One region of the Arthrobacter sp. CAN_A6 genome, then DNA from elsewhere that is predicted to be linked to it. Evidence: riboswitches for the same ligand, from Rfam matches in the RefSeq annotation. Region 1 holds a riboswitch; the other holds the start of a gene.
The links. Region 1 has a riboswitch for thiamine pyrophosphate ahead of IWX75_RS02325 (ECF transporter S component). Riboswitches for the same ligand answer to the same signal wherever they lie in the genome.

Region 1 (21,158 bases):
GCCGCCCCCGCTGACCAGTTCCCGCAGCAGACCGACGAGCTCCGCCCAGGTTCCTGCATCCTGTCCGAATGTCGGCTCATCGAGCACCAGGATGTCGGGGCTGGTTGCGAGCATGGTGGCCACTGACAGCCGCCGTTTCTCCCCACCGGACAGGGTGAAGGGATTTGCCGCACGGAGATGATCGAGACGGAGTCTTTCGGCGAGCCCTTCGATACGGGGGCGGAAGGAAGCCTCCGGTTCGCGGGCCACGCGGCGCGGCCCGAACTCCAGCTCGTCCGCCACGGTGGAGGTGAGGAACTGGTGCTCGGGTTCCTGGAAGACGGTGCCGATGCGCTGCACCAGCTCCGCCGACCGCCACTTCGAGGGATCGGGTCCCGCTCCGCGGGCGAGCGGGGCGCCTGCCATGACCTCTCCCCGGCGGGGTTTCAGGAGCCCCGCCAGGGTGAGGGCAAGCGTCGATTTTCCTGCTCCATTGGGGCCTACGATGCTGAGGGCCGATGCGGCCCGGAACTCGACGTCCACGCCCGCAAGAACCTCCGGTCCCCGCTTCGTCCGTGCCACCGCGAGGTTGGCCGAGGACAGCAGTACCTCCCCGCCGGCGCCGGGCACCGGGCCCTCCACCGCCGGTTTCCGACCCGGCACCCAGACTCCCGCCTCGGCAAGGCTGCAGCGGGCGGCTTCCTTGCCGAGAACCTCCTCCGGCGTACCGTCCGCGAGGATTCCGCCGTCGGAGGCGAGCACCACCACTCGGTCGACAACGCCCGCCCACACCTCAACGCGGTGTTCGACCACCACGAGCGTCGCCGGAACCCGGTCGAGCACCCGGACGACGGCGTTGCGCACGTCGATCACGCCCTGCGGATCGAGGTTGGCCGTCGGTTCGTCGAGCAGCAGGAGGCCCGGCTGCATGGCCAGGACCGACGCAAGCGCGAGGCGCTGCTTCTGTCCGCCGGACAGCGCCGAGGTGGAGCGGTCGAGCGGGACATCCAGCCCGACGTCATCGAGCGCGCGGTGGACGCGTTTCCAGATGTCCGCGCGCGGAACCGAAAGGTTCTCGGCTCCGAAGGCAACTTCATCGCCCACCCTCGCAAGGACGACCTGCGAATCGGGATCCTGCAGCACCAATCCGGCTCGGCCGCGTCGGGAGGCGGGACTGCCGCCGTCGAGGAGGAGGGTGCCCTCCTGTTCGCCCTCGTCGTCGTTCCCGAGCACGCCGGCCAGGGCGGAAAGGAGCGTGGACTTGCCGGCACCGGACGCGCCGAGGAGCAGGATCCGCTCGCCGGGTTCGATGTCGAGGTCGACCCCCCGCACCGCGAAGCGGCTGCGGCCCGCATGCCGCCACCCCCAGTTCTGGGCGGTGACGGCAACGGGCGCCGAGGTGTGCTGGATCACACGTCGGCCGTGCGGCCCGCGGCGAAGGAGGAGAGCACTCCCGTCTTGGCGAGCCCCCGCATCGCGAGCCAGGACAGCAGGCCCGCGATGACAACGCCGGAAATGGAAGCGAAAAGCACGTAGAGGAGCTGCCAGTCGATGGCCCAGAGCGCGTTGTACAGGATGTTCTCGCTGATCGCCAGGGCAATACCGGCGCCGAGCCCCGCGAGGAGCGCTACGCCCAGGTTCCAGCGTCGATAGAGGAAGAGCAGGAACACGAGTTCGGCACCGAGGCCCTGGATCGCGCCGGAGATGACCACGAGGAGACCCCACTGCGTGCCGAGGGCCATCGACACCACTGCTGCGAGGACTTCGCAGTAGAGAGCGGCACCGGGCTTGCGGATGATGAGCCCGCCGAGGACACCTGCAATGAGCCAGCCGCCCACGTACAGGCCACCGAGCGGCGGGAACGCGGCGGTGATGCCGCTGATGAGCGAGTAGCCCGCGGACCAGGCGAAGAAGATGACGCCGACTGCCACCGCGATGACCGAGGCCACCACGATGTCGACGACGCGCCATTCGAGGCTGCGGGTTCGAGTGCCTTTGGGGGCCGTTGTTGTTGCCATGATGCAGAATCCTCCTGAGGTACAGGAGGGGAGAGGGGTCCCGGAAAAAATCTTCCATGAACCACTCTGAGAACTCGACTCCCTTCGCCGGTACTAACCGGATCAGGTTCGAGGGTCTGCGGCTGTCCGCACTCTCAGCGCCCGGCTCCGGCAGCACTTGCTGCGGCGGAACGGCGCTCCCCTGTCGTATGTGTTTGGTAAAGCGTTTCGATCCTACACCGCAGGGGCTTGCCAGTACCGCGGATGTCGTCTCTGTTTATACCGGTGGAGGGAGACGGCGGTCGCCGATACCCTTGACCGCGCCCGCGGCACCCAGCACGAAGCAGGTCATCCAGATGGCACCGCTCGGTCCCAGCGGCGCCGCGGCGAGTCCAGCTGCCGCCGGCAGGACGATCTGGCCGATCCGATTGCCCAGCAGTCGGATGGCGAGGGCCGCACCCCGTGATTCTTCCCTCACGGCTCGGGAGATCAACGCCATGGTCAGGGGCTGGCCGAGGCCGAGGAAGAAGCCGACCAGAATCTGGGACGCGGCGGCGATCCAGATATTCTCGAGCACGTACGGCAGCACGACCAGGCCGAGTGCTGCACCGAAAAGGCTCGCCAACACCAGCTGGTTCCGGCTCCACCGACGCAGGAGGACGGTCAGCAACATGCGGGACAGAATGGTGGCCGCGGCGCGGAGGGCGAGCAGCAGACCCACGACCAGCGGAGGGACACCCTGTTGCTCGGCGATCAGCGGCAGGAATGCGATGAGGATGTCCATGGTGGTCAGGAGAGCCAGGCTTGCCAGCATGTTGGACTTCACCCCGGGGCGTCCGAGGATCATGCCGACCGAGTCCTTCACGTCCAGGGTTGCAACTCCCTTGAGAGCGGTGCCGGCCGTTCCGCGGCTGCCGATCCTCACCAGGATCAGTGGAACGGCGATCAGTGCCAGCAGTCCGGCAAGCAACAGGGCCTGGTCGATGTCCTCGATACGGCCTGCGACAGTGGTAGCGCCCGGGTTGCTCAGAAGCACGCCGGCAAGAAGCGGGCCCACCATCTGACCCAGGGCGAATCCGGCGGTGAACCAGCCGAAGCCGGCATCCATCGAGTCGGGATCGGATCGCTTGGCGATCATGGACTGCGCCGCGATGGCGAAGGCGAGATGGCCCAACCCCAGCCCGGCGCTACCGACGGCCACGAGCAGCAGTGAAGCCGAACCGGATAGCAGCAGGCAACTGACGGTGAGGGTCAGCAATCCGGTGGCGATCAGCGGCCGCAACCAGGCGGTCCTGTCCGACAACCGGCCGAGCGAGATGGCGACGACCGCAGGTAGGATCGCGAAGGCGGCCGAGATGAATCCGATGGCGACGGCGTCGCCTCCCAGTGCCAGTGCCTTGTAGGAGATCAGCAGCCGGGCCAGGTTCAAGGAGCCCTGGCTGAGGATGGCTGCCGCCACGAGCATCCAAAGCCATCGTCCCGGTCGCGCGGCTCGTGCCATAGTGATGCTCCTCCAGTGGCGCCGGCGCTTACACCCGCTTCCTTTTGTTCACTTCCGGTGTTGTAATGCCGGCTTTGACCGCTCGCTCCGTGCGGGGCGAGCGGTCAAAGGGTCAGGAGTTCACATCATTCTTCTCGTCAGCGCGGCGCTGCTCGCGGCGGCGCCTTCCGACGTCCCGGACCCGGACCTTGACAACCTGCTTGATCCACGGATTGAGGAGTGGAACGGCGACGAGGAGGACCATGACTGCCAGCAGCCACATCGACGTGGCGCGCTCCAGGAAGATCCCGAAGCTGCCGCCCGAGATGATCATCGTCTGCCGCAGCGTCTCCTCTGCAAGAGGTCCGAGGACCAGGGCGATCACCAGGGCTGCGGGAGAGAAGCCGTAGCGGCGCATGAAGAACCCGAGCACGCCACAGGCGAGCATGATCCACACTTCGAGGATGCTGCCGTGGATGGTGTAGGTGCCGAGTGCACAGATCAGGATGATCACGGGAGCAAGGACCCGGAACGGTACCCTCGCGACATTGGCGAACGTCGGAATCATGAAGATGTTGATCAGCAGGAGCATCACGTTGCCGAGATACATGCTGGCGATCAGGCCCCAGGCGAACTCCGGATTCTGTTCCATGAGGAGGGGACCGGGCTGCAGGCCCCACATCAGGAATGCTGCGAGGAGGACGGCCGTCGACGACGATCCCGGTATGCCGAGCGTCAGCAGTGGCACCATCGCACCGGCGGAAGCACCATTGTTGGCTGCCTCCGGTCCGGCCAGTCCCGCCATGGCACCCTTGCCGAAGCGCTCGGGAGTCTTGGAAATCGATTTCTCGACGTTGTAGGACATGAGCGAGGCAACGGTCGCCCCCGCTCCGGGAGCAGTGCCGGTGAAGAACCCGAGGAAGGAACCTCTCAGCATCGCACCGTTGGATTCCTTGAAATCAGCCCGGGTGGGCCAGAAGCCCTTGCCGCGGAGTGAGATCTTCTGGTAGTCGAGCTTTTCGAGGTGCCCGCCGCGCCACATGGCGTGGAGAATCTCCCCCACACCGAACAGCCCGATGGCCACCGGGATGAAGTCGATTCCGTTGATGAGTTCGGTGGAACCGAAGGTGTAGCGCTGTGCACCGATCCCGACGTCGATACCGACGGTTGCCAGGGCGAACCCGATGAGCGCGGAGATCACACCGAGGAGGCGATTCTTCCCGACGATGACGATGAGCGTCAGCAGTCCCACGACAACGATCAGGAACAGTTCGGGCGGACCGAACGTCCGGGCGACCGATGCGACGCTCGGGGCGAAGAAGCTGATCAGGATGGCGCCGATCGTGCCCGCGATGAAGGAAGCGATGGCGGCCATGATCAGCGCGGGCCCCGCCCGGCCCTGTTTCGCCAGAGGATAACCGTCGAACGTACTGGCGACGGTCGCCGATTCGCCCGGGGTATTGATCAGGACCGAGGTGATCGTGCCGCCGTACATCGATCCGTAGTACACGGCGGCCATCATCACGATCGCGCCGGTGGGGTCCAGCCCGAAGGTCAGCGGCAGCAGGATCGCGAGGCCCGCCGATGGACCGAGGCCGGGCATGACGCCGACGATCATGCCCAGGGTGACCCCGGCCCCCAGTAGCAGAATGTTCTGCAGGGTCAGGATCGAAACAATCCCCCCAGCGAGGTTATTGAAGACGTCCAAGCTAACTCTCCTTCGAGCCGAGTTGAATTCCGCTGCTAGAAGCGCGGAAGGATCCCCTCGGGCAGACCCGAATTGAGGAATGTTTGGAAGAGGAGGTACATCGCCAGGGGGAGGCCGAGGCTAAGCACGATGTTCGTCACCAGGTGGGTCCGGTTCAGGAACCACAACAGCGCAAACATGAAGATAACGCCGGAGATGATTGCACCCAGGGTGGTCAGGGTCGCCACGAAGACCATCGTCAGGGCGATCGTGATGATCATGGCCTTCGGATGGTGACCGAGGTCGCCCTCCCCCATGTCCTCCTCGAGGTCGACGGTGTCGTCGTCCTCGCCGGAGCCGGCACGCATACTCTGCACCAGCGCGATCAGGGTCAGCACCGCTGCCGAGCCGCCGATGATCCTTGGGAAGAACCCTGCACCGATGCGGCCCGACGCCGTGGTGGCCTCCATGCCGAAAGCTATCTCCGTATAGGCAGCGAGGACCAGCAGCAGCACGGCGAGGAAGATCGTCTTGGCGGTGGGCCGCCGGCGCCAACCGGAGCGGCCCACCCCCTCGGGTCCCGCTTCGCCCTTGATGACGGAGTGGCTCAAAGCGCCCCGGCCTCTTCCAGCGTGGCTTCGAAGCTGTCAGTAGTCTCCCGAAGGGAATCGAAGAACTCCTGGTCCCACAGGATGTTCTCCGTGAGGTAGTTCGAGGCGACGTATTCTTTCCACTCCGGGGTTTCGACAACTTCCTTCATGGTGGTGATCCACCATTCCTTGGCCTCCGCCGGAGCGTCGGGAGGGAGGATCATCCCGCGTGGCATGGCGGGGAGGTCTTCGATTCCCTTTTCCTCACCGGTGGGGACATCGGGAATGACGTCCAGCCTCTCGGCACCGGTGAACAGCAGTGGTGTCACTTCCTCCGCCTCGATCTGCCCGAGGACCGAACCGGTGTTGGAGACGATGGCGTCCAGCGCCCCGGACAGCAGTGAGGTCTGGAGCTGGCCTTCCTCGTTGAACGGCACGTAGTCGATCTCGTACCCAGCGGCCTCGGCGAGCAGCTCGTGCAGGATGAGGTCGACGTTGACGGTACCGATTCCACCGACGACGACGGTTTCCTGCTCCTGGGCGTAGGAAACCCAGTCCTCCCAGGTTTCGTACGGGCTGCCCTCAGGGACGACGAACACTGCATCGTCAGTGGCGAACAGCCCGATCGGGGTGAAGTCCTCGAAGGTCCAGCCGGTGTCCGACTGGAGGGGCGTGGTAATGAGCGAGCCCGAGGTGGTGGAGATGTCATAACCACTGCCAGCTTTGCTGAACAGGTAACCCCAACCGGTTGCGCCGCTTCCGCCTTCACGGTTTTCGAGGGAGATGTTCTCCGGGTACAGCTCGTACTGGTTGATGATGTCCACCATGGTTCGGGCCATGATGTCGTTACCGCCACCGGCCCCGAACGCGATCGTCCAGTCCATATCCTCGGAGGGGTAGTCAGCCCCTCCTTCAGCCCCGGAACCGGCGTCATTGCCGCAGGCGGTCAGGGACGCGATAAGCGTCAGTGCTGCCACTGTGGTGATGATCTTCTTACTGCGCATTGCTTTCTCTTCTCCTCGTAACGTCGTTGTATTGCGGAGCGGGTGAATATCTGCCTCGGTGAGCGAAAGGTTATTCGCCGTCGAGCCGGTGCCAGGAGCCGACCGCGAAGGCGACCAGACGGCCGCTTTCGTCGGTGAGTCGCGACTCGAGGTGTACGATCCGCCGTCCCGCACGCAGGATGGTGGCGACGCAGCGCCCCGTTCCTTCGAGGGGACGGAAATAACGGAAATTCATTTCCAGGGTTACAGCCGTCGAGAGGTAACGATGGCACAGGTGGCCCATCGAGATATCCATCGCTGTGGCGATGATGCCCCCGTGCACCGAACCCTGGGGATTGCGGAGGTGGGCGGCGTACGGCAGCACTACGGTGCAGCTCTGCTGAACGTCGTCATAGCTGATGTCCAGGTCCAGGAAGCGGGACAGGAAGAAATTTCCGAATTCCTGGTTCGGATCGCCGGCTGCGCTGCGGGCCTGGTCCACCGCCCCGTCGAAAATGGTGTCGGACACGGTCAGGACCACTGGAAGTTCGGCGGCCTCTTCGCGAGGAAAGCCTGGACGCCCTCGGCGAAGTCCTCGGTGTCGAAGGACGAGTTGCGGAGGTTGATGGTGTCTTCGTCGTCCTGTACCTGGCCAAGGACGATGCGGCGCACCATCGCCTTGCCTGCCCGGACACTGAACTGGGCGCGTGAGCAGACCGTTTCAGCGAAGTCATAGGTGAACTGCTCGAGTTCCTCGGGTGCGGAGAGCTCATCGAACAGGCCCAGGGAGAGTGCTCGCTCGGCGTGGATCTGCAGGCCGGAGAGGAGGATCCATTTGGCGCGGGCCGGACCTACCAGATCCACCACGCGCTTGCTCGACTCAAGGCTGTAGACCAGCCCGAGCTTTCCCGGCGTGATGGCGAACCGGCCCTTGGTGTCGGCGAAGCGGATGTCGCAGGCCAGCGCCAGGCCGGCACCGCCGCCGATGCAGTAGCCGTGGATCATCGCGATCGTGGGCTTCTTCAACCCTTCGATGGCATGTTCAGCTTCCGCGACCCGCTCGTTGTAGTTGCGCGCGCTGGTTGCGTTTCCCCGTTCCTTCTCGAATTCGCTGATGTCCGCTCCGGAAGCGAAGGACTTCTCCCCCGCTCCGCGCAGCACGATCACCTTGACGGCGGGGTCGTCATCGAGTTCGGAGACGACTCCGGGCAGTTCGGTGTACATCCCGATGGTGATGGCGTTATGGCTTTTGGGCCGGTTGAGGATGACGGTTGCGATTGCTCCCTGGCGCTCGACCAGTATTTCGTCAGACATTGGTGTCGCTCCTCTGGAGGGTGGGGTGGGCGTCGAAGGCGACACCGTCGGTGAAGAGCTTTTCGATCGTCGCGTCATCCAGGCCTGCCTCCCGAAGGACCTCGGCGGTGTGCTGACCGAGCCAGGGGGCGGGTCCGCGGACGCTGTAATCCATGTTCGAGAACTTCGTGGGCGGCGCGATGGTCTTCATTCCGCCCATGATCGGGTGCTCGACGTCGACGATCATTTCCCGTGCCAGGATCTGCTCGTTTTGAAGTGTCTGGTCGTAGGTCAGCGCGGGGCCGCAGGGAACACCGACTCCATCGATGATCGCGATCCACTCGTCCGTGGTCTTCGTCATGGTGATCGCTTCGATTTCGCGTTCCAGTTCGTCGATGTTCGCCATCCTGTCCGGGAGCGTGACGAACCGGGGATCGTTGAGCCACTCCTTCCTGTCCAGGGCCTCGGCGGCAAGTCGCTCCCAGAGACGGTCGTTCGCAGCGCCGATCGTGACGTACCCGTCGGCTGTGCGGTAGGCCTGGTAAGGGGTGGAGCGGCGGTGCCTGGTTCCGGTGGCCTGGGGGACTTCCCCCCCGGAGAAGTATGCCCCCGATTCCCAGACGGTCCAGGCGAGGCCTGCTTCCAGGATGGAGATGTCCATGTACTGGCCCTCGCCGGTCTTCTGGCGAAGCATCTGCGCGCCCATGATCGAGTAGACCGCGGTCATGCCTGCGGCGATGTCGTTGATCGCGATACCGACCTTCGCCGGCTTGCCTCCCGGCTCACCCGTCATCCGCAGGAAGCCGCCGACGCCCTGGGCCATGATGTCGAAGCCGGGGCGGTGCTTGTACGGGCCGGTCTGGCCGAAGCCGCTGATGGAGCAGTAAAGAATGTCCGGGCGCACCTTCCGGACGGACTCGTAATCGATTCCCAGCCGCTTGGCGACGCCGGGACGGAAGTTCTCGATCACGAGGTCTGCGTCCTCCGCCATCTTGAGGAGGAGATTTTTCCCTTCCTCCGTCTTCAGATCGAGGGAGATGCTTCGCTTGCTGCGGTTCGGCATGGCGCCGGGGTAGCTCTCGCCATTGACCTTCGGTGCGAACCGGCGTTCATCAGCTCCGGTGTGGGGCACCTCGATCTTGATGACATCCGCGCCCATCTCCGCCAGAACCATCGTGCAGTAGGGCCCGGAGAGGAATCTTGTGAGGTCGAGGACACGGAATCCGTCGAGAGGGAGCATATCGCTCCTTTCCTGTATAGTGGGATGCACTACCGCTCTTCGGGAAGTGACTCACATCACCGTAGGGCTTCGGCCAAATAGTGTCAAGGGGTCTGAATGGAAAACGACGACGGCGCAAAGCTGCGCAGCGGCGTGCAGTCGATCGACCGTGCAGTGGCGATCCTGCGATGCTTCGACTCCCGCAGTCCGGAGCTGGGGATCACCGAGGTGGCCAAGCGCACCGGCCTTTCGACCAGCACCGCGCACCGCATCCTCGTGTCCATGGCGGCCAACCGGCTTATCCGACAGACTTCGGACAAGCGTTACGGCCTTGGTCCGCTCCTGATTCAGCTGGCGCGCAACGGCGCCATCCCCACCACATTCCGCGACGTCGCCATGCCGTTCATGATGAAGCTGCGCGACGAGGTGGACGAGACGGTCGGCCTGCACGAGCTGCTGTCCACCGGCGAACGCGCCGTCATCGACCAGGCCGAAAGCCGTCAGGAGATCCGACGGCACTACACCGACATCGGGGTGCCCGTACCGCTGCCCCATGGAGCTCCCGGCAAGGTGATCCTCTCCGTCCTTCCCTGGGAGCGCCAGGAGTGGTGGCTCTCACGCTCGATCCGTCCGGTGACTCCGGCCACGGTCACCGACCCCGAACGGCTGCGGGCGGAGTTGAGCCGGATCCGGGATCAGGGCTGGGCGGATTCCAATGCGGAGCGGACCACGGGGATCCGGGCGGTTGCCGCGCCGATCTTCGACCATACGGGCAGCGTCATCGGAGCTGTCGGCCTGTCGGTGCCGTCCATGCGCATCGATGAGGCCCGGGCGGCACTGCTGGGACTTCGCGCCAAGGAGACAGCCTGGGAGATATCCGAAGCGCTCGGCGCCTCGGACCATGCCGTGCAGCAGAATTTCCAGCGAGCCCTCCCGCCCACCGACGAACGCGATGAAGCGATCTCAGGGTGAAGGGGGTTGGTCTGGTGGCGGCCGGCCGCCGGTGGCCCCGGCAGGCGTCGGGGTGGCCCTACTTCGCCGCCTTGACCGAGAGGACCGCGCAATTGGCGCTCAGCAGGACTTCCTGTGCGTTCGAGCCGAGGAACAGCTTTCCCACCGGGCTCCGCCGACGCATACCGATGACGATCAGCTCGGCCTGGGTCTCCTCCGCAACCGCGGTCAGGTCCTCGCTCGGGAGCGTACCCCGAGCCATCGTCCGGACCTCGTACTCCACACCGGCATCCGCAACGCCCTTTTCCATTTCCTTCAGCTCGAGCTCGTACCGGCCTTTTTCCTGGCCGCTGATCGGCTTCCCGCTCTCCTGGGAATTGACGACGACAAGCTTCATCTTCCGCAGTCGTGATTCCTCGATAGCACGCTGGAGAGCCGCCCGGCCTTCCGGCGTGGGTATGTAACCTACTACGACTGACATGTGTGCTGCTCCCTGTTCGGTCTCCGATGAAAAGCTCCGGCGCGCTTGACGTGCAAAATTTACCATAGCGACCCATACCCGCCCGGCGGTCCTGAAGTAGGGTCCGCCACCACCGAAAGGCCAGAGATGACGAACGAACAAGGCCGGATTGCCGTAGTCGGTCCGGGGGCGGTGGGCGGCCTGGTCGCCGCACTGCTCCACCGCGCAGGTGAGGACGTCGTCGCTGTCGCGCGGCCGGACGCCGCCAAGGCGATCAACGATGACGGCCTCACCATTCGAAGTGGGCAATACGGGAGTTGGACCGCACCCGTGCCCGCACAGGAAAGCGTCCCGCACGGAGCACGGATAATTCTGGCCACCAAGGCATTTGCCCTTCCGGATTCGATTCCGGTCATCCGCGCGGCAGTTCCGGTCGAAATCATCTCGTTGCTGAACGGTTTGGATCATATGCAGGAGCTACGGAACTCCTGCCCCGGAGCGTCCATCGCCGGCGCTGCCATCACGGTGGAGGCGGCACGGTCCTCCCCGTCGGTCATCGAGCATCGAAGCCCTTTCCTTCGAATCGCTGTACCCGTGGGAAGTGCAGATTCCGCGACGGTCGAGGCGCTCCGTGAGGCCGGAATCAAAGTCACGGCCCGCGATTCCGAGGATGCCGTCCTGTGAAACAAGTTTCGGTTCCTCGCTCCGCTGGCGCTCCTGACAACGTACTGGGACCTACCGATCGGCCCTGCCCTCACGCGCGACGAGGACCTCACCGCGGGGCTCCTGGCGGAAGTCTGCGCTCTTGCAACAGCCGACGGCCTGCCGACGGCCGTTACCACCGTGGCAGAGGCGCTGCACGGCCTTCCACCTGGAATGCGGTCCTCCCTGCAGCTCGACATAGCTGCGGGAAGACCGAGCGAGCTCGACGCGATCGGAGGCGCACTGATCCGTCGCGGCCAGAAGCACGAACTACCAACCCCGGCCATCGCGAAGATGGTGGCCACGCTGCAGGGTTCCGATCCGCTCGAGAGCCGTCAAGGCTGAACTGAGGACTGACGACATGACATCGAATAAGGGACCAGCAACGCGGGTCGCGGTGCTCGACGACTACCAGGCGGTTGCCGAGCGAATGGCCGATTGGCATTCCAGCGAGCACCCCCTGGACCCTGTTTTCTTCTCCGACCACCTGACCGACGAAGAAGCACTGGTGGAGCGCCTCATTGACTTCGACATAGTGGTCGTGATGCGCGAGCGGACGCCGCTGAGGGCGGAGGTCATCAAACGCCTACCGAGGCTGCGCCTGATCGTCACCACCGGAATGCGAAATGCGGCAGTTGATGCAGGCGCCGGCGTACTGGTGTGCGGAACCGAGTCGCTGGGCACACCGACCGTCGAGCTGACGTGGGCCCTGATACTGGCGCTTCAGCGCAATCTGAGAATTGAGGAAGAGTCCCTGAGGAACGGCCGCTGGCAATCCGGTTCCATCGGATCGGGCCTCGCCGGTTCGACCCTGGGCGTACTCGGACTAGGAAGGATCGGCACCAAGGTCGCCGCCGTCGGCCTTGCCTTCGGCATGGACGTCATTGCATGGAGCCAGCATCTGACTCCACAGCTAGCGCGCGACAGGGGAGTGGAATGGGTGTCGGAAACTGACCTCTTCCAACGCTCGGACGTATTGTCGATCCATCTGCAGCTGAGCCCACGAACAGCGGGCCTCGTCACCGAGCGGCACCTGCAGGCCATGAAGCCCACTGCCATCATCGTGAACACGTCCCGTGCGGGCATCGTCGACCAGGACGCCCTGGCGGTGGCCCTGGGCAGCCGCCGGATTGGTGGCGCCGGAATCGACGTTTTCGACACGGAACCGATCGCTGCAACGAATCCGCTGTTGACCGCGCCCTCCACCCTGCTCACGCCGCACCTCGGTTATGTCACCCGGCAGAACTATGAACTGTTCTTCCAGGGTGCAGTCGAGTCGATCAATGCCTTTCTCGACGGTGAACCGATACGGGTGGTCAGCCGCGGATAACCATTCCGCGGCAACAGCACGGTCGGGACCGGGAGAACCGCACCTCTTCCATGGGACGAGCCATGTACTACTGTTAGCGCTGTTACAGGTGTTATTGGTGTTACGCATGGGCTATGTCCCAGGAGGAGCAGATCGATGGCGCACAACCCTGGGCGCCGAGCTGTTCTGGCGATCGGCATGGGACTGGTCCTGACCGGCTGTGGGGTGCGTCAGGCTACGAACGATGTGGTCCAGTCATCCGCCCCGCTCCTCCCCTCCCCGTCCATTCCGACGTCGTCGGTTCCGCTGCCCAGGCCCAGCGGGCCCACGCCCGGCGAACCGCCGCCCCCAGGCCCGGAACCGCGTCGTCTGCCCAGCCGGGACGAAATTATCGATCGGCACGCCGGCCGGTCCCCCTACTACTGGGGGCTCGAGGCACCAGGAGTGGTTTCGCGCATACCGAACGGCTCGCAAGGCGTTGCGCTGACCCTGGATTTCTGCGGTGGCCCCGGTGGCAGCAGCTTCGACCCGGACCTTATTGCGGGATTGCAACGCCTACGTGTTCCGGCAACGCTTTTCCTCAACGCACGCTGGGTCGCCCACAACCGGCCCCTTACCGCGGAACTCGCAGGTGACCCGCTGTTCGAGTTGGCGAACCATGGAACGGACCACCTCCCGCTGAGCGTCACCGGAAACTCGGCCTACGGCATCCAGGGAACTGCGGGGATCGGTAGCGTCTATGACGAGATCATGGGCAACGACGCCGTACTGACGGCGCTCACCGGTCAGCGACCACGATTCTTCCGGCCGGGTACGGCCTATCTCGACGACGTCTCGGCGCGGATCTGTTCCGACCTGGGCCTGATCCCTGCCGGTTTCAGCATCAATGGCGACGGTGGGGCAACCTACCCTGCCGGCACCGTCACGACGGAGACCAGAGCCGCCGGTCCGGGATCCATCATCATCGCCCATGGCAATCGCCCCGGCTCCGGAACGGGCCCAGGACTTCTGCAGGCGCTGGGCATCATGACCGACGCAGGCACTCCTTTCCTTACGCTCGGCGACGCAATCCCAGCTTGAAAATTGGGGAACTGCCTATCTGACGTTTCGGCGCCGGTGCAGGAGGAGGAAGCCGATGACGGCAAGGAGGCCGGCGATAGCCTCTGCTACTGCGGTGAGTGCCTTCTGCGCATACCAGACGGGCTCATACATCGACGGAATTGGGCCGATTGCAGGAACCTGCACGTACCGGTAAAGGACCACCGCTGCCAGTGCTGAAAGGGCGACCACCGCCGCGATAGCGAATGCGGGCCGGTCCCCCCTGACCAGGACATACAGGGCGGCAAGGACGGCCACAGCGGCCTGGATCCGGAACAGGTTGCCCCCGCCTATTCCGTCCGGGGCGGCCTGCTGGAACCCCGGCGCGAGCTGGAAGTGGATGACCGCACTGACGATCAGGCCCGCCGCAATGATCACGCGCAGGAGGATCATCAGCGGGCTGTTGCGCGCAGTCGACCTGCGCGGAGAATGCCCCTTCCCAGTGGGGTGCGCACTCCCCTTTCCACCGGAACTTCCCGAGGCACTCATCGGATGACCAGGGTGCTGGTCATTCCTGGGTGATAGACGCAGATGACGGCGTATTCACCGGGCTCCTCAGGAGCCGTGAAGGTCACTGTTTCACCACCCTGGACATCGACGTCGAAGCCGCCGTCATCCTCGGCCGTCACCGTATGGGGAGCATCGTCTTCATTGACCACCGTCACCGTTGCGCCGGGCGCGATGGATTCGGGCATTACGTACTCGAAGTCCGCGATGGTGATCAGGACCTCTTCTGCGGGCGCAGCTTCCGCAGAAGAAGTCGCGGCAGAGGACGCTGGTGTGGAGGTATCTGCGCCGGCTGTCGCCGCCACTGATTCCGGTGCCGCAATTTCGGTCGGCGGGGTGGTTACCTCGGCGGTACCTGGTCCGGCACCGGACCCGCAGGCCGCGGCACCCATGAGGAGCGCCACAAGCATAAGAGCTGATAATCCGTAGCGCGACTTCATGATGATGCCTCCACAGTTCGAACCGCCCGACAATCGGTAAGTGGAATAATCCCGGTTTTCGTGCATCGGGACAAGACCTGGAAGCCCTCCTTCGGCAGGGCCACCCCGAGGCGGTCATTACCTCGCCGGTCCGACTGGGGAATCGGCATGGCCGGGTACTCCCTGCCGTCGAATCTGCGGAGAATTGCGACCGGAATGAAAACGCCGGAGAACACGCGGTGGAGGCCGCTGGTTCTGTTCTCCGACGCTTTCGACGGGGCGGAAAATGCCCTGCCATCACTCACTCGCACATGAAGATGCTCTGAACACTACAACCGATTTCTGGGTTCTACCTGTTAGCGGGATCCTCACCGACGAATCTCTTGTGTCACACCTGCCACACATAATTGCTTCCCAAGCAGAGGCATTTCTGCTTACTGTGAGCAGAAGCACCGCGAAATCGAGGGTGCTGGGTCCCGGGAATATTGTGTGGAAGGAAAACCAATCCATGCTCCGGAGTGCTCCGAATCACTACCTGAGCGTGTCCGACTGGGACGCGCGCTCACCGCACAGTGAAGGAATTTTTATCATGAACAAGAAGATGCGCTTCCTCGCAGTACCAGCCCTGGCCCTTAGCACTGTCGCTATGGCCGGCGCCCCCGCCATGGCTGCCCATGACGGAACCTACTCCTCGACCCTGGGCCAGCTCAACGGCACCACCGGCTCGGGAACGATCACCCTGGACGTCACCGGCGACCAGGCCAAGGTCAAGCTGCAGGTTTCCGGTCTCGCCGAGACCTTCATGGACGCACCGTACCCCCACGTCCAGCACATCCACGGCGGAGCGCAGGGCACCTGCCCCACGCCCGCTGATGACGCCAACGGCGACGGAATCCTCAGCACCACCGACGGTGCTGCCTCCTACGGTGGAATCCTCACCACACTGACCACCTCCGGTGCAACGACCCCGGCCGAGGGCCTGAACCTCGCCCTCGGCGGCCAGGGCGGCAGCTACACCATCGACCGCACGATCACCCTCGATGAGGCCACCCAGAAGGCCCTCGCCGCCGGCACCGCCGTCGTCGTCGTCCACGGCCTGGACCCCGCCACGGCCACCGGCACCGCAGAGGCCTTCAGCGCACCCAGCGACCTGGAGCCCTCACTCCCCCTCGGTGCCACCTCACCGGCACTGTGTGGAACCCTCGTCGAGTCCCAGATGGGTGACATGCCTGCCGGCGGAGCCGACACCGGCGTCGCCCAGGAAACCGGATCCAACACCGCCATGCTCGCCCTCGGTGGCGGACTGGTCCTGGCAGCAGCAGCCGGCGGAACCTTCATGGTCCGCCGCAGCAACGCCAAGGCATAATCGAAAACAGCACCACGGATTAACGGACTGATCGAACCATATTCCTCCAACGATCAGTCCAACTCACCGACCGCCGCAGAAGCCCTAGCCTCTGCGGCGGTCGCTTCTTAACGCTCTCAAGCTGCGCCGGCGCGATCGTGGTTCATCAGGACTGCGCACGTGAACCGTGCGCCAGACATCTTTAGACTGGTCGACGCCTCCGATAAGCCCGTGCCCCTCCGTTCCCGACCGGCCGCCTTGCGCCTGGAGATCATCGACGTCGAAGGACGAGTGTTCCCCACCGGCAAACGACAGCCCGACGGGATCAAGCAGCTGAGCAAGACTTGGACCGTTCCAGCCTTCGAGGCACTACCTTCGACGATGTAGCGACCCAGCTGTGAACCACCGTCAACGCGACAAGCGGCGAGAACCCCGACACGATGATTTCCATGCTCGACGTCTCCTTCAAGCTCGTCGTTCGCCGTGGGCACGATGGGTATTCTCCTGATCGGCCACTACAATGGAACGGCTCATTCACTCGTCAGGACAAAGCTCGACCTCACCGCGCTTGTCATCGCGTTCATGGGCACCACACAGCACCCCCGAAGCAGTAGACAACAAGCAAACACGCCCCTCCATGGCAAACCATCCATCCATCGTTGAATTAGGAGATTTATGCTTACCGTTAACGCTTACGCCGCCCCTTCCGCGACAGAGGATTTGGCCCGCACCACCATCGAACGCCGAGACGTCGGCCCCCACGATGTGCTGATCGATATCAAGTTCGCCGGCATCTGCCACTCCGACATCCACACCGTCCGCGGCGACTGGGGACCCCAGTCCTACCCCCTGGCCCCGGGCCACGAAATCGCCGGCGTCGTCGCAGAGGTCGGCCCCAAGGTCACCACCTACGCTGTCGGTGACCGCGTAGGGGTCGGCTGCATGGTCAACTCCTGCGGGAAATGCAGCAACTGCCGCAAGGGCGAGGAACAGTACTGCGAAAAAGGGAACACCGGCACCTACGGCGCTGTCGATCGCGACGGGACCATCACCCAGGGCGGCTACTCCACCCACGTCGTCGTGACCGAAAACTTCGTCGTCCGAATCCCGGACAGCCTCGAACTCGACGCCGCCGCCCCACTACTGTGCGCCGGCATCACCACCTACTCACCGCTGCGCCACTGGAGCGCCGGTCCCGGCAAGAAAGTGGCGATCGTCGGACTCGGCGGCCTCGGCCACATGGCCGTCAAACTCGCCCACGCAATGGGCGCCGAAGTCACCGTCCTGTCCCAATCGCTCAAAAAGCAGGAAGACGGACTGCGTCTCGGCGCGGATTACTACCATGCCACCAGCGACCCCGGAACGTTCGAAACCCTCGCAGGCACCTTCGACCTGATCATCAATACCGTCAGCGCCTCGATCGACATCAGCGCGTACCTGCAATTGCTGACCCTCGACGGCACTCTGATCAACGTCGGTGCGCCGGCGGAACCGCTCCCTGTGAATGCGTTCGCGCTCATCGCCGGTCGCCGGTCCTTCGCCGGCTCGATGATCGGCGGCATCCAGCAAACCCAGGAAATGCTCGACTTCTGCGCCGAACACCACCTCAGCGCCGAAATCGAAGTCATCCCAGCCAACAAAATCAACGACGCCTACGAACGCGTCATGGCCTCCGACGTCCGCTACCGCTTCGTCATCGACACCTCAACGCTCTGAACAACCAGCAACAGGTGACTGGTTGTCGGCCCCCGTCCTGAGAGGCCGATCGACCAAAACCCCCAACTCACGACCCGGTGGAGCATCGGCGGATTCTGGCGGTCATTGCAACAGGAGGTTTTCGATCAGTTCGATCGGCTTCTGAAACCCTAGTCATTTCCTGGGTCGATCATTGAGTTCCTGGGCTACCCAGTCGAGGTCCGCTTCGCTTTGGACGCTCAAGCCCATACAAGTCGGGAAGTACTGCCTTACGAGTGGAGTGGTCCCCGAATGTTGGACTCGTAATTGAACGTTACGCGGTAGCGGGGTTGTGGGCGAGGTACTCGTCGGGGCTGAGGTAGCCGAGTCTTTGTTGGATGCGGGTGCTGTTCCACCACTGGAGATACTCGGTGAGCCCGGTGTGGAATTGCTCGATGGTGTCTGGTTGCTGGATCCGGAACCATTCCTCTTTGAGGTGGCTGAAGAACCCTTCCATGGAAGCGTTATCGAGACAGGTGCCCTTCCGGGACATCGATTGAGTCAGTCCGGCGTCACGGAGCGTGTTCTGCCAGTGCGGGTGCCGGTATTGAAATCCCTGGTCTGAGTGGACGAGGGGTCGCTCATCCGGGCCGAGACCGCGGATCGCGGCGCGGAGACCGTCGGTGACCATTTTGACGCTCGGAGACGGACCTGCCATGACGGAGACGATCCGGTTGTCATGAAGATCAAGAACCGGTGAGACGTAGACCTTGGCGGCTCCGACCGTGAACTCGGTGACGTCGGTGGCCCATTTCGTGTGTTTGGTCGCGGTCTCGAACTGGCGGTTCAAGAGGTTCTCAGCCGTCTTACCGACTTCACCGCGGAAGGAGTTGTATCTGCGCCGGCGACGTACCGGGCTTTGCAGCCCGAGCCCGCGCATGAGCTTCAGGACGGTCTTCTTGGACACCGTCCAACCCTGCCGCAGCAGCATGGCCAGGACGCGTCGATGCCCGTACGCGCTGCGCCCCTGGGCGAAGACTTCACGGATGGCCTCTTTGAGCTCCTCGTGCCGGTCCGGCCGGGTGAGCCGGGTGCGGTGGTCGTAGAACGTGGAGCGGGGAAGCTTCGCCAACTCCAACAAGAGCGGTAACCGGTGGTGGGCCTTGAGATCATTGATCGCTTGGACTTTCAGCGTCGTTGCTGTGATCCCAAGGCCCGCAATTTTCCCAGGTACGCCACCTCCGCACGCAACCGCTCGTTCTCTCTGCGGAGCTGCTCGACCTCGCTCTCAAGGACAGGATTCTCCCGAGCGACCGGTCGTCGGCCCCGTTTCTTCGGACGTAGCCCGTCCTCACCATCGCGTCGGTAGATCTTCGCCCAGTTCGTGACGGTGCCAGGTGAGGGAAGGTCGTACTCCTTGGCCAGGACACGTCCGGAGGCGCCTTGGAGATGACGGCGCACGATCAAGAGCTTGGTCTCGAGGTCGTACTGCATACGGTCTCGTGTCATCAGTGCACCCGTTCCTCGTACCTGCCATCGTTCATACAACATTTGGACAGAATTGGGTGCCAGATCAAGAGCAAGCGCGACGGACTTCGCACTCAGTCCTTCCTCGAACAACTCGACCGCCGACACCGCATCGGAGTGACTCAACGCGCCTTTGAAATACATGTGACTACTTCCTGAAGAAGAACCCTAAATTAGGTGTCCAACTTCCGGGGACCACTCCAAGAGGCCATTTGTGTTTTCGTTGATGCCCCGCTGCCAGGGTGAGTGCGGGTCGCAGAAGTAGATTTCGATGTCGGCGTCCATCCTTACGGCCTTCCAGTCCATCATCTCGGCTCCCTGGTCCCAGGTCAGGGAGTGCCGCAACGCCTCCGGCAGGGTCTGAATCTTCCTGGTGAGCGCGTCGCGCATCTGCTCGGCCTTGTACCCATCGGGCAGGTGGATGAGCATCGTGTAGTTGGTGCTCCGCTCGACCAGGGTTCCGATCGCGGACAGGTTTCCCTTGCCGATGATGAGATCGCCCTCCCGGTCGCCGGGTAGCGCCCGGTCTTTGACCTCCTTAGGGCGCTCGGAGATGTTGATCATGTCCGGGACGCGGTTCCTACGCTGCCCGGCCTTCCGGCAGGGCTGCCGAACTGCCCTCCCCGTGCGTAAGCATGCGGTCAGATCACACTTCAGCGCACCGCGGGATTGCACCTAGAGGGACTGGTAAATGGTCTCCGGTGACACCCGCATCTCCAACTCATCGGGGAACTGAACGCGTAGTCGCCCACACCCATTCGCTAAGTGTTGCAATCACCGCAAGAACCCAAGCATCCGCTCTCGGGACAGTGAAGCTGCAGAATGAATCGGGGACGACCAATACTCACCGGTCGGGCTGGTGAATTTGTCCGCAGTGATGCAGTCGAGGCACCAGAGGTGTAAGGCAGTGGTTGCTAGTAGCCAGTCAGTGAGCAGTTCACGCCCGGTGAGCAGTTCAATCCGGCCGCAGAGGCTCTATTGATTGCGCAACCCTCGATCTCACAGGCCTTACGCAATTTGGAGCAGGACCTGTCCACTTCACTATTTCATCGGGTCGGGCGGCGCCTGATCCTGACACCGGCGGGAGAGGCGCTCGTTCCGGCAGCACGGGATGTGCTCCACGGGACGGAGTTGGCGCGATCACTGGTGGACGCGGTGGACGGTTTACGCAGCGGCCGCATGGTCATCAGCTGCATGCCCTCCCAAGCAGTCAGTCCTCTGGCGCCGCTGGTAGGGCGGTTTCTTCACCACCACCCTGGTGTGCACATTGCGGTGAGGGCTGCGGCTACCACGGACGACGTGGTGTCGGCCCTCAGGCTGGGGGACGCGGAACTAGGCCTGATCGCCCGTCCGACAACCATGCCCGTACCTCCCGGGCTCACTGTTCACCCGATACAGACGCAGCGCTACATCTGCGTCGGAAGGGATACGACCAGCTTGCCTGCAAGTATTACGCCGATACGGCCGGCAAACCTATCCGGGGCTCGGCTGATCGTGGGACAAGTGGGCACAGGCATGCGCAGGGCAGCAGAAGTGGTCCTTGCATCAGCAGAGGGCAGCAAAGCTGTAGTGGAAATCGAGCATCGGGAAGCCTTGTTGCCACTGGTCCTGGCCGGAGTGGGAGTGGCAGTCGTGGCTGAATCCTGGCGAGGCCTGGCTGAAGCCTCGGGGCTTACGGTGCGAGACCTGGACATCACCGAAGCCCTGTCCGTTGACTTCATCCACCGCCCCGGGCCGGTGAGTCCGGCCACCCAAGCTTTTCTGGCGGCAAGTAGGACCTGACGAACGGCTACCCCATCCGCAATTGCCCAGTCGAGTTGTGAAGGTCACGCCGCGTCCAACCGCAGGCGGACCCGGAAGCCCGATGTTCGTGATGGTGCACGTCATCGGCATGCCTCACCTCTACTTTGACCGGTTGCAGGCCTCACGGAACGGGCG
Region 2 (9,884 bases), on a different contig from region 1:
GGTACGGCGTGGGCTACAGCCTTTCCATCGTGCTTCCCGCCCTCTACCCGTACTACCTTCCCCCATTGCAGGATCTGCTGGGGCGCCACGAAGCAATCGCCCTGTTGCTCGTTCTCGCCGGACTCCTGGTGATGATAGGCGGACTCACCGGCCCCGAACCCGACAAAACACACCAACTGCAATAAAGGCTGCGGAAAGAATTGCACCGTTTCGGGGGACGCGAAGCACCTATCCCGCCATTCCTGGAAGATGTTGGTTGTCCCTCAGCGCGTTGTTGATCCTGCTGCAGTCCATAGCAAGTGGAAGTGGTTGATGGGTCCGTTGCCCTGTCCCACCTGCAATTCGTCGGCGGAGGTGAGCGAGTCCTGCAGCCAGTCCTTGGCCTGGGAGAGCGCACCGGTCCAATTACCCGTCCGCGCCATGGCTGTGGCGACGGCGGAGGACAGCGAACACCCTGTCCCGTGCGTGTTCCTGGTGGCCACCCGTGGGGACACGAATTCGACGACGCCTCCGTCGGCACCATCGAGCTGACCGGCGGCATCCACGAGTGCGTCGGGACTGGATTCTGCGCTCAGATGACCGCCTTTGACGAGCACCACTGTCTCGCAGGACTTGGATAGCCTCCGGCCCTGCTCGAGAGCTGCAGGCCAGTCAGCGGCGACCGGTTCATCCACCAGAACCGCGAGCTCGGGAAGATTGGGGGTCACCAGGTCCGCCATTGCCACCAGTTCCCGTAACGCGGCCTCCGCGTCTGAGGCCAGAAGCCTGTCCCCGCTGGTGGCGACCATGACGGGGTCCAGCACCACCAGTGGCGGCCGTACCCGGTCGAGCCACTCCCGGACGACGGCGATGGTCGCCACATCTCCCAGCATTCCGACCTTCACGGCGTCGATGGTCACGTCGTCACTGACGGCGTCAAGCTGTTCGGTGAGGAACGATGCCGGTGGCGTGTGCACGGAGCGGACGCCGCGGGTGTTCTGCGCCACCAGGGATGTCACTACCGCCATCCCATACCCGCCGAGGGCGGCGATGCTTTTCAGGTCGGCCTGAATCCCCGCGCCGCCGGTCGGGTCTGTTCCGGCGATGCTGAGGACCCGCGGGACATCGCGCAGCGTCAACGCTGTCAGGAACACCATTCCTCCTTCAGTTTCTGGGCCGCTGCCCGGGGATCATCGGCTGCGCATACCGCGGAGACGACGGCCACCCCGGCGGCGCCGGCGGCGCGCAGCGGACGCACGTCAGCGCTGCTGATCCCGCCGATCGCGACGCACGGCAGACTACTGGAGGCGATCAGGGCACCGAACCCGTCGATCCCCAACGGTTGGGGATGATCCGCCTTCGTCGCGGTGGCGTGGACGGCGCCGACCCCCAAATAATCCACCGTCCGCTCGGGCAACTGGTGGGCCGTCCGAATCTCGTCGTCGGTTGCCGCGCTCAAGCCGACAATGGCCTCCGAACCTACCAGGGCGCGAACCAAATCCGCTGGCAGGTCGGACTGTCCGACGTGCACCCCGGCGACCTTTGCTCCTGCCACCCGTGCGGCCAGGAAAATGTCCACCCGGTCATCAACCAGCACGGGCACCCTGTCACCGACGGATTCCGCGACGGCCATCAGCAGCTGCAGCAGTTTTCGGGAGGAAGCTTCCTTGTCGCGCACCTGGACGATCGTGACGCCCCCTGCCACCGCCGCGGCAGCAACCGCGGCAACCGTCCGGGGGCTGCACTGGCGCGTATCAGTCACCAGATACAGGGGCAGGTACTGCCTGGGGTCTGTTCTGAGATCCGCCCGGCTCATCGGATGCCGCCCAGTGCATCCACAGGGCGGAGGTCCAGTCCGGTAACGACGTTGTCGGGGGTGATACCGGCCAGCCGGTCAAGGAACTCCACCGCGAAACTTCCCGGACCTTGCGCCCGGGCCGCGGCCTGCTCCGCCGCAAGGGTGTAGACCCCGGTGGCCGCGGTTACCGCCAGCAGCGGATCTTCGGTGAGGGAAGCAAAGGCAGCCATTACGGCGCCCAACGCGCACCCACCACCGGTCACCCGGGTCAGCAGCGAGTGCCCGTTCGCCATGCCTATAGCCTCCCCGTCAGGTCCGACCAGTAGATCCACCGCACCGGATACTGCCACCGTCGAGGAGAACGAGGCAGCAAGGTGCCTTGCCGCCTCCAGCGCCTCCAGGGGGTTATTCGTTGAGTCCACTCCCCTGCCACCAGCCCCAGCACCGGCCAGAGCCATAATCTCGGAGGCGTTGCCGCGGATGATGCGCGGGCGGAGCCCGACGAGCTGATGCGCCAGTTCGGTGCGCACGGTCAGGGATCCGATGGCCACTGGATCCAGCACCCACGGTGTTTCAGCAGCATTCGCGGCAGCTGCAGCCTCGAGCATCGCGGCCCGCTGCTCGTGCCGCGGAGTTCCCAGATTGATCAGAACCCCGGAGGCCACGGACGCGAACTGCCCGGCCTCCTCCGGTATATCGACCATCGCCGGGGCTGCGCCCACAGACAGGAGGACGTTCGCGGTGAAATTTTTCACCACTGCGTTGGTGATGCACTGGATTAGAGGGCTCCGGACCCTCAGTTCCTCAAGCAGCACTGCACAATTCGACGATGTATAGCGAATAGCCATCCGCGACATCCCTTCGCTAGTTCGAACTAGATCAGGTTCAACGGGTCTTGATTCTCAGCTGCACTTTTAACGGTCAGCACCCCGTGTCACTCCTGCAACCTTAGCCGTTCGCCTCGCGGGCCTGGAGCAGGGCAACTCGTCAAACCGCGCCCGGCTTCCGTCAAGGCCCGCGGGATGGGAGACACACCGAAGGGGTTTGAGCGCGGGCACCAGCGCGACTACAGTCGGATCCTGTAAAGCGGGAGCTTGGGCGGGAACCAGGCTGAGAGGGCGAATGAAGGCGTCGCCGACCGCATGAACCTGTCCGGGTAATGCCGGCGAAGGGACGTGCTCTGATGCTCGGATTTTCCACCACCATTGTTCTTCTATCGATCGTCCTTGGGGTATTCGCCTGGGTTGGCCTGGCGGTAGGACGTGACCGCGACCTTGAAGAGTTCGCGGTGGCACGCAACAGCCAGAACAGCCTTGGGCTGGGCCTTTCATTTTTCGCCTCCGGTGTAGGCGCGTGGATCCTTTTCGCGGCCCCCGAGGTCGGTGCCTCCGCGGGACTGGCCGGAGTGTTGGGCTACGCGGTTGCCATCACCATTCCCCTGATCGGCCTGGTCCTTGTCGGCCGGCGGTTGCGGGCACTGGTACCGACAGGCCACAACCTGATCGAGTTTGTCCGGCTCCGCTACGGACGGACTATGCACGTCTATGTCCTGGCGATTTCGATGCTTTACATGCTCGTGGCCCTGGCTGCTGAACTGACCGCGGTAGGAGCGGTGCTCGGACGGCTCTCAGTTGTGGACCCTCGTCTTGGCATCGCTACCGTTGCGGCGATCACCGCCCTGTACACAGCGTACGGAGGGCTTCGCGCCTCGATCCGTACCGACCGTTGGCAGTCATGGCTGTTGTTCGCCCTGCTGATCGTGGTCGCCGCACTCCTCTTCGTGGGTCTGTCGCGGGAGGGTGCCCCGATCGACGCGGCGCTCTTCACCGTGGACGCGACCGGTGTCGAGGCAGCATTGACGCTGATCGTGGCAGTAACGGCCACCACCCTGTTCCACAATGGTTACTGGCAGCGGGTATGGGCGGCCCGGGACGAGGGCGCGTTGACCCGCGGCGCGGTGATCGGGGCATTGACACGCTTTCCGGTGGTTCTCGCGGCAGGCATGGTGGGGCTCCTTGCCGCGGCCTACGGCGTCGCGCTTGGCACACCGCCTGTTCCGTTCTTTGCCCTGCTGGACTTCCAACCCACTTGGGTCCTTGCGGCAGTCCTGATCCTCACCCTGGCCCTGGTCGCCTCGACGGTCGATACGCTGCAGAACGGCCTCGCCGCCGTCGCTGTCACGCACGTCCCCGCCATGGGTCTGACCGGGGGGCGGATCGCCACGGTCGTGTTCACCGTCATCCCGGCCCTGGTCGCTTTCCAGGGGTTCTCGGTGCTGCGCCTTTTCCTCATCGCCGATTTGTTCTGCGCGGCCACCATCGTGCCGGCGTTGCTGGGATTATGGCACCGCTCCACGACCGCCGGGGCCGTCAGTGGTGCCCTGGCCGGCCTCGCCGCCGCTGTGGGCTACGGCTTCGTAGTGGGCGGCAGCCTGCCCCAAGCCGTTGCCGTCGCCACGTTCTCGGACGGACTCGCGTTGCCGCCGTTCCTCGCCGCGCTGTCCGCCTCCGCCGCCGTCACCATCGTGGTGTCATTGGCGGCTGGCCGAAGCACCGACCTGTCCACCCTCGACGCACGGATAACCCCCTTGACGTCGTCGCGTGACCAACGGGATCCCGCAAACGAAACACCGGAGGCAATCCGATGACCGCCAGACCGGACTCCTCATCGCAGGTGGAGATCCGTGACGCGCTGGATCTGCGAATTCAGGCCTATATTGAGCGCGGTGCCGCCCCGGCAGGGCCGAACGAGCACGGCAGCGCCGTAGGGGACGAGGATAATGCCGCATTCGGACGGCTTGCCCTTGAGCTCTTCGCCTATCAGTACGACCACAATCCGGCCTACCGGCGCTTCTGCCGCTCACGCCGGGCGGAACCTGGAAGGCTCACCAGCTGGGAACACATCCCTGCCGTGCCGTTGACCGCGTTCAAGGAACTCACCCTTGCCTGCGAGCCGCCCGAAAAAGCCGAGGCGATCTTCATGACCAGCGGCAGCACCAACCCCGCCCAGCGGGGACGCAACCACCACCCGCACCTCCACCTGTATAACGCGTCCCTGCGGACCGGTTTCGCCCATTACTTCCTGCCCGACCGGGAACGCATCCCCCTACTGGTCCTCAATGCCCCGCCGGAGGACCAGCCGCACTCCTCCCTCGCCTACTTCTTCGGGCAGCTCGTCGACTTCTTCGGCGCACCCGGCAGCAGCCACTTCATGAACGACGACGACCTGCAGTGGCGGCGCGTCGCAGGGGCCTTGCAGCAGGCAGAGGCAACGGGGGAACCCGTCGCCCTGCTTGGCACCTCTTTTGCCTACGTCCACCTCCTTGACGCCTTCGAGAAAGAAGGACTCTCCTTCCGCCTGCCGAAGGGAAGCCGCCTGCTCGATACCGGAGGGTTCAAGGGACGCTCACGCGAAGTATCCGCCGAAGAGCTGCGTAACCAGTTCAGCCGCCGCCTGGGAATACCCGATTCCTGGTGCGTCAACTACTACGGAATGACCGAGATCAGCACCCAGTACTACGACACCACCCTGCGGGACTCCTGGCAGGGCAACGAGAATCAGCCCCGCCGCAAAGCCGCCCCAGCCTGGACGCGGATACGCGTGGTGGACCCGGAAAGCGGAGCATCCGCAGAACCCGGACAGCGGGGCTTGGTTGTCCACTACGATCTGGCCAACAGGGGCTCCTGCCTGGCCGTCCTCGCCGAAGACGTGGGCTACCTCACCGCGCTGGACAGCCCCCAGCAGGGCGCACAGGGGTTCGTCCTGCTGGGCCGCGCCGAAGGAACCGAAGCCCGCGGATGCTCGATCGCCCTGGACGAAATCCTCGCCGCAAATCGGGATCCATCGACATGACCGTCAAACCCGGACAAGGAACCCCAAAGCGCATAGGCAGCCCGCCCGCCGAGGGCCCGGTGCACGACGGATTCTTCCTGCCTCAACTCAGCCCAACCGAGCTCCACGAATTGATGTGGGAAACCCGGTCCTGGGGCGGCGTCGTCCTGCGAATGCCGGTCGTGACGCCACCCCTGATCGACCTGGTGTGCCAGCGGCTCCTTCAGGCCCAAGCCGATTACCTTGCCGAGCGGCCGGTGATGGACATCGTCGAGGCGCTCGGGCGGGTGACCGCCAGGTGGTCGGCTCCGGACTACTACTGGAGGCGGCAGGCCGAACAGCTGCTGCCCTCGGTGACCGGGTATGCCCCCGACATGGTTCGCCGGGGTCTGAAGGACTATCTGAAGACGTTCCGCCGCGATCGGTTGCTTCGATTCCTTTCCCAGGACTTCGAGAATCCGCTGGTGCTCGACGGCTTCCAGCCGAACCGGGCAGGTGGACGCTCACAGGCTTACGGGCCGAGGTTGACCACCCAGATTTTCGCCGGCAACGTTCCGGGGCTGCCGGTGTGGAACCTTATCTGTGGGCTCCTGGTCAAGTCTGCCACCCTGGGGAAATCCGCCTCCGGTGAACCATTATTTCCCGTGTTGTTCGCCCGGAGCCTCGCCGAAGAAGACCCCGACCTCGCCGCGTGCCTGGCCATCCTGCACTGGCCCGGAGGGGACGAGGAAATTGAACAGGTGGCGTTCGGTCATTCCGAGGCCGTCACAGCCACGGGCGGACGGGCGGCCATCGAAAGTGTGGCGGCACGCCTGCCTCCCGGTATGCCGTTTGTGCCGTACGGGCACAAAATGAGCTTCGCCGTCATCGGCCGGGAAGCGTTGGCACTCAACCGCTACACCGAGACCACCCGCCGGGCAGCACACGATGCTTCTCAGTATGACCAGCAGGGGTGCCTCTCCCCGCACTGCCTGTTCATCGAACGCGGCGGAGCAGTGGATCCCAAGACCTTCGCCGCCGCATTGGCAGCCGAAATGAGCCGCTTCGAGCGGAGCAAACCACGCGCCCGCCTCAGCCTGGAGGAAAGCGCCATAATCGAGCGTCTCCGGTCCTCCTACGAGTTCCGGGCCTACAATGACGACAGGATCGAGCTGTTCACCAGTGACACCGGCACCGGTTGGACCGTGATCTACGAAGAAGAACCGGAGCGTTTCGAACCCTCACCGCTGAACCGGTTCCTGCGCGTGCACCCTGTCGATGGAATGGGCGACGTCGAACGCCTCGCCGCTCCCGTGCGCCGTTACCTGCAGACCGCCGGTGTGGCCTGCTCACCCGACCGGCTGACCGACTGGGCGCAGGCCCTGGGCCGGTGCGGCGTCGATCGTATCTGCGCCGTCGGGCAAATGCCCGAACCGGCAGCCGGGTGGCATCACGACGGACGGGGAAACCTGACAGCGCTGGTCCGCTGGGTCGACATCGAAGGAGCCGCCGAGGCGGCGCTGGAACATTACGACGCCGAATGGACCCTGCCGGCGCGGCAGGTCTCCTCACGGAGGCAGCCATGACTGCCTTCGGATCTGATCTGGGTACCAGTGACCTGCTGCGTGACCGCGTGGCCATCGTGACGGGTTCCAGCCGCGGCATCGGGGCCGCAATCGCGCGGGCCCTCGGGGCCCACGGTGCCACCGTCGTCGTCAACTACCTGCAGAACCGAGACGCCGCGCAACACGTCGTCGAGGACATCGAAGCAGTGGGCGGCCGGGCTGAAGCCTACGCCGCCGACGTTACCGACCCCGAAGCCGTAGCCGCGATGGTCGCTGAGGTTACCGAGCGCTTCGGTCCCGTCAACCTGCTGGTCAACAACGCCCTGCGGAGCTACACGTTCGACCCACTGACCCGCGGCACCGCGTGGGACATTTCCTGGGAGGACTACCAGAGACAATTCGAGGGCAGCGTTGGTGGCGCCTTCAATCTCTGCCGGTCGGTGTTGCCGGGGATGAAAACGGCCGGCGGCGGACGGATCATCAATCTCGTCACCGACCTCATCGAACGCCCCAGCGTCCCGTACCATGACTACACCACCGCCAAAATGGCTCTCCTGGGCTTTTCCCGCAACCTGGCCTCCGAACTCGGACCCTTCGGCATCACCGTCAATTGCATAGCGCCGGGACTCGTCTTCCCCACCGACTCAAGCCACGCCACCACCGACGAACAACGCGACGAACTCGAAACAGCCACACCACTACGCCGTCTGGCCTCCCCTGAAGACGTAGCCGGCTCCGTACTGTTCTTTGCCAGCGGCTGGTCCAGCTTCGTGACCGGAGCCTGCCTGTTCGTCGACGGCGGGCTCATCATGAAATGACCAGAACAAGAGCAACAACTGACGCACGCATCGATCTTAAGCGCTTCAGCGCCGCCCTAGAAAACTTCGGCGCCCACCAGACTTTCAGCGGAGCCTGAACCTCTGCCTCGCAACTCAGCGGATAACGCAGCCCGGTACCACCAGGAAAACCCCATCTGCCGCTGACGCAGGTTCTAAGAACTACATATGTGAACCGCTCTGGGTTTGATGGAGACTCGCGCTATTTGATTTCCACCAGTTGAGTGTTGTTGGTTTTGCCAGCATAGAACGCCTGCTCGAATTCTGCGGGTGGAATGTCGCCGAGGTAGCCGTGCAGACGTTCAGTGTTGTGCCAGTGAACCCATCCGAGGGTCGCTAGCTCAAGGTCCTCAACTGTTTTCCACGGACCAAGTCGGGCGGGACCTCGGACGAGTTCGGTCTTGTAGTAACCGTTCACGGTCTCGGCCAGCGCGTTGTCATAGCTGTCGCCGACGGTCCCGATCGACGGCGTTGCGCCAATCTCCGCAAGGCGTTCGCCGTAGCGAATCGACGTGAATTGACTGCCCGCATCGCTGTGACAGCGCAGGTCATCATGGTGAGTGCCGCGGCCCCACCGCGCCATTTCGATCGCGTCGAGGACCATCTCGGTGCACATATGTGACGCACACCGCCACCCGACAATCATCCGACTGAACACGTCAATGATGAAGCAGACATACGCGACACCAGCCCACGTCGGAACGAAGGTCAGGTCGGTGACCCAGAGCCGGTTTGGCGCTATCGAGGTGAACTCCCGGTTCACCAAGTCCGGGTGCCTCGTCGCAGCTGGATCCGGCCTCGTCGTCTTCACACGCTTTGAACGGGTCACACCCTCGATGCCAGCCGCGCGCATCAGCCTGCCAGTCTGATCGCGGCCGATGTCGAGCCCTGCACGACGGGCGGCTTTCCAGAGTTTACGGACACCGTAAACGCGGTAGTTGTTGTCCCACAGTGTGACCAGTTCTGGTGTCAGGACCGCGTCGCTGACCGCTCGTGCCGACGGTGCGCGGTCCTTCGCGGCGTAGTAGGTACTCGGAGCCACCTGCAGCAGCGCGCAGATGGGCTCGACTCCGAGCCTGCGTCCCTCGACGACGTCATTCTTGTTCGCGTCGATGAACGCGACTACTTCCGGTGTTGGCGGTCGAGCTCCGCCCCGAAGAAACTCGCGGCGCGCTTGAGGATTTCATTCGCGCGGCGCAGCTCGCGGTTCTCCTGCTCGAGCTCACGCACCCGCCTGGCTTCCGAGGTACTCACCCCTGGGACCTGGCCATCATCAACATCTGCCTGACGCACCCATGCCCGTACCGACTCCGTCCCGTATCCCAGCTGCGATGCGACTCGATGCACTGTTCCGTGCTCGGTACCCAGCTCCGCCCGCAAGGTCCGCACCATCCGGACTGCAGCAGCTTTCTCCTCCGGCGAATACCGACGTGCCGTCGGCCTCCCAGATCCCTGACTCGTTGCCATGACTCTATTCTCGTTTCCAAGATCAGAAGTCCCCAACAAACCCAGGGCGGTTCACCGCGCACTGCGTGATTGTGGCCATGTATGGAGCCACAGCTGCGAAGGTCGCCATCAACGAGATTCCGTTAACGACGAACCAGGCGTGCTGCAATTTGCAAATCGATCCTTCGCGGGCTGAATACCGCTATGTATTCCATTGGGTTGCAAACGAGTACGAACGACTTAAGGGGCTTGGCGAAGGCTCGCAGTCCAACCTAAACGCGCAGAAGGTTCGGAACTACCCAATATTATTGCCCTCGCTTAAGGAGCAACGCAGGATCTTGGCGATCCTTGACGAATTGGGGTCTCTCGTAAGTGACCTTAGGGTTCGCCTGTCTGCTGAGCTTGCGGCTCGTGGGAAGCAGTACGAGTACCACCGTGACCGTCTAATGA

Region 2: linked by a shared signal. The riboswitch ahead of thiM (hydroxyethylthiazole kinase) and the one ahead of IWX75_RS02325 (ECF transporter S component) in region 1 are both predicted to bind thiamine pyrophosphate.

The regions. Positions count from the first base shown of each region.
Region 1 covers NZ_JADOUV010000001.1:441,179-462,336, reverse strand. Annotated here, with positions in the region: gene IWX75_RS02330 (ABC transporter ATP-binding protein) at 1-1,392, opposite strand, end outside; gene IWX75_RS02325 (ECF transporter S component) at 1,389-1,997, opposite strand; TPP riboswitch at 2,060-2,190, opposite strand; gene IWX75_RS02320 (MFS transporter) at 2,254-3,477, opposite strand; gene IWX75_RS02315 (tripartite tricarboxylate transporter permease) at 3,590-5,164, opposite strand; gene IWX75_RS02310 (tripartite tricarboxylate transporter TctB family protein) at 5,200-5,754, opposite strand; gene IWX75_RS02305 (Bug family tripartite tricarboxylate transporter substrate binding protein) at 5,751-6,737, opposite strand; gene IWX75_RS02300 (PaaI family thioesterase) at 6,808-7,245, opposite strand; gene IWX75_RS02295 (enoyl-CoA hydratase-related protein) at 7,248-8,030, opposite strand; gene IWX75_RS02290 (CaiB/BaiF CoA transferase family protein) at 8,023-9,249, opposite strand; gene IWX75_RS02285 (IclR family transcriptional regulator) at 9,346-10,200, shown strand; gene IWX75_RS02280 (universal stress protein) at 10,259-10,660, opposite strand; gene IWX75_RS17600 (ketopantoate reductase family protein) at 10,787-11,323, shown strand; partial or broken gene IWX75_RS17595 (ketopantoate reductase family protein) at 11,339-11,686, shown strand; gene IWX75_RS02270 (D-2-hydroxyacid dehydrogenase family protein) at 11,703-12,671, shown strand; gene IWX75_RS02265 (polysaccharide deacetylase family protein) at 12,807-13,730, shown strand; gene IWX75_RS02260 (hypothetical protein) at 13,746-14,141, opposite strand; gene IWX75_RS02255 (cupredoxin domain-containing protein) at 14,234-14,695, opposite strand; gene IWX75_RS02250 (CHRD domain-containing protein) at 15,264-16,040, shown strand; gene IWX75_RS02245 (hypothetical protein) at 16,200-16,406, shown strand; gene IWX75_RS02240 (NAD(P)-dependent alcohol dehydrogenase) at 16,695-17,735, shown strand; gene IWX75_RS02235 (IS3 family transposase) at 18,028-18,834, opposite strand; gene IWX75_RS02230 (helix-turn-helix domain-containing protein) at 18,882-19,202, opposite strand; partial or broken gene IWX75_RS02225 (IS30 family transposase) at 19,422-19,934, opposite strand; partial or broken gene IWX75_RS17855 (helix-turn-helix domain-containing protein) at 20,184-20,297, shown strand; gene IWX75_RS02220 (substrate-binding domain-containing protein) at 20,334-21,002, shown strand.
Region 2 covers NZ_JADOUV010000027.1:278-10,161, reverse strand. Annotated here, with positions in the region: gene IWX75_RS17100 (MFS transporter) at 1-185, shown strand, start outside; gene thiD (bifunctional hydroxymethylpyrimidine kinase/phosphomethylpyrimidine kinase) at 264-1,136, opposite strand; gene thiE (thiamine phosphate synthase) at 1,124-1,741, opposite strand; gene thiM (hydroxyethylthiazole kinase) at 1,792-2,625, opposite strand; TPP riboswitch at 2,617-2,719, opposite strand; TPP riboswitch at 2,854-2,968, shown strand; gene IWX75_RS17080 (sodium:solute symporter family transporter) at 2,961-4,424, shown strand; gene IWX75_RS17075 (LuxE/PaaK family acyltransferase) at 4,421-5,629, shown strand; gene IWX75_RS17070 (acyl-CoA reductase) at 5,626-7,173, shown strand; gene IWX75_RS17065 (3-oxoacyl-ACP reductase) at 7,170-7,970, shown strand; one part of gene IWX75_RS17060 (IS3 family transposase) at 8,191-9,152, opposite strand; one part of gene IWX75_RS17060 (IS3 family transposase) at 9,152-9,455, opposite strand; gene IWX75_RS17915 (restriction endonuclease subunit S) at 9,533-9,884, shown strand, end outside.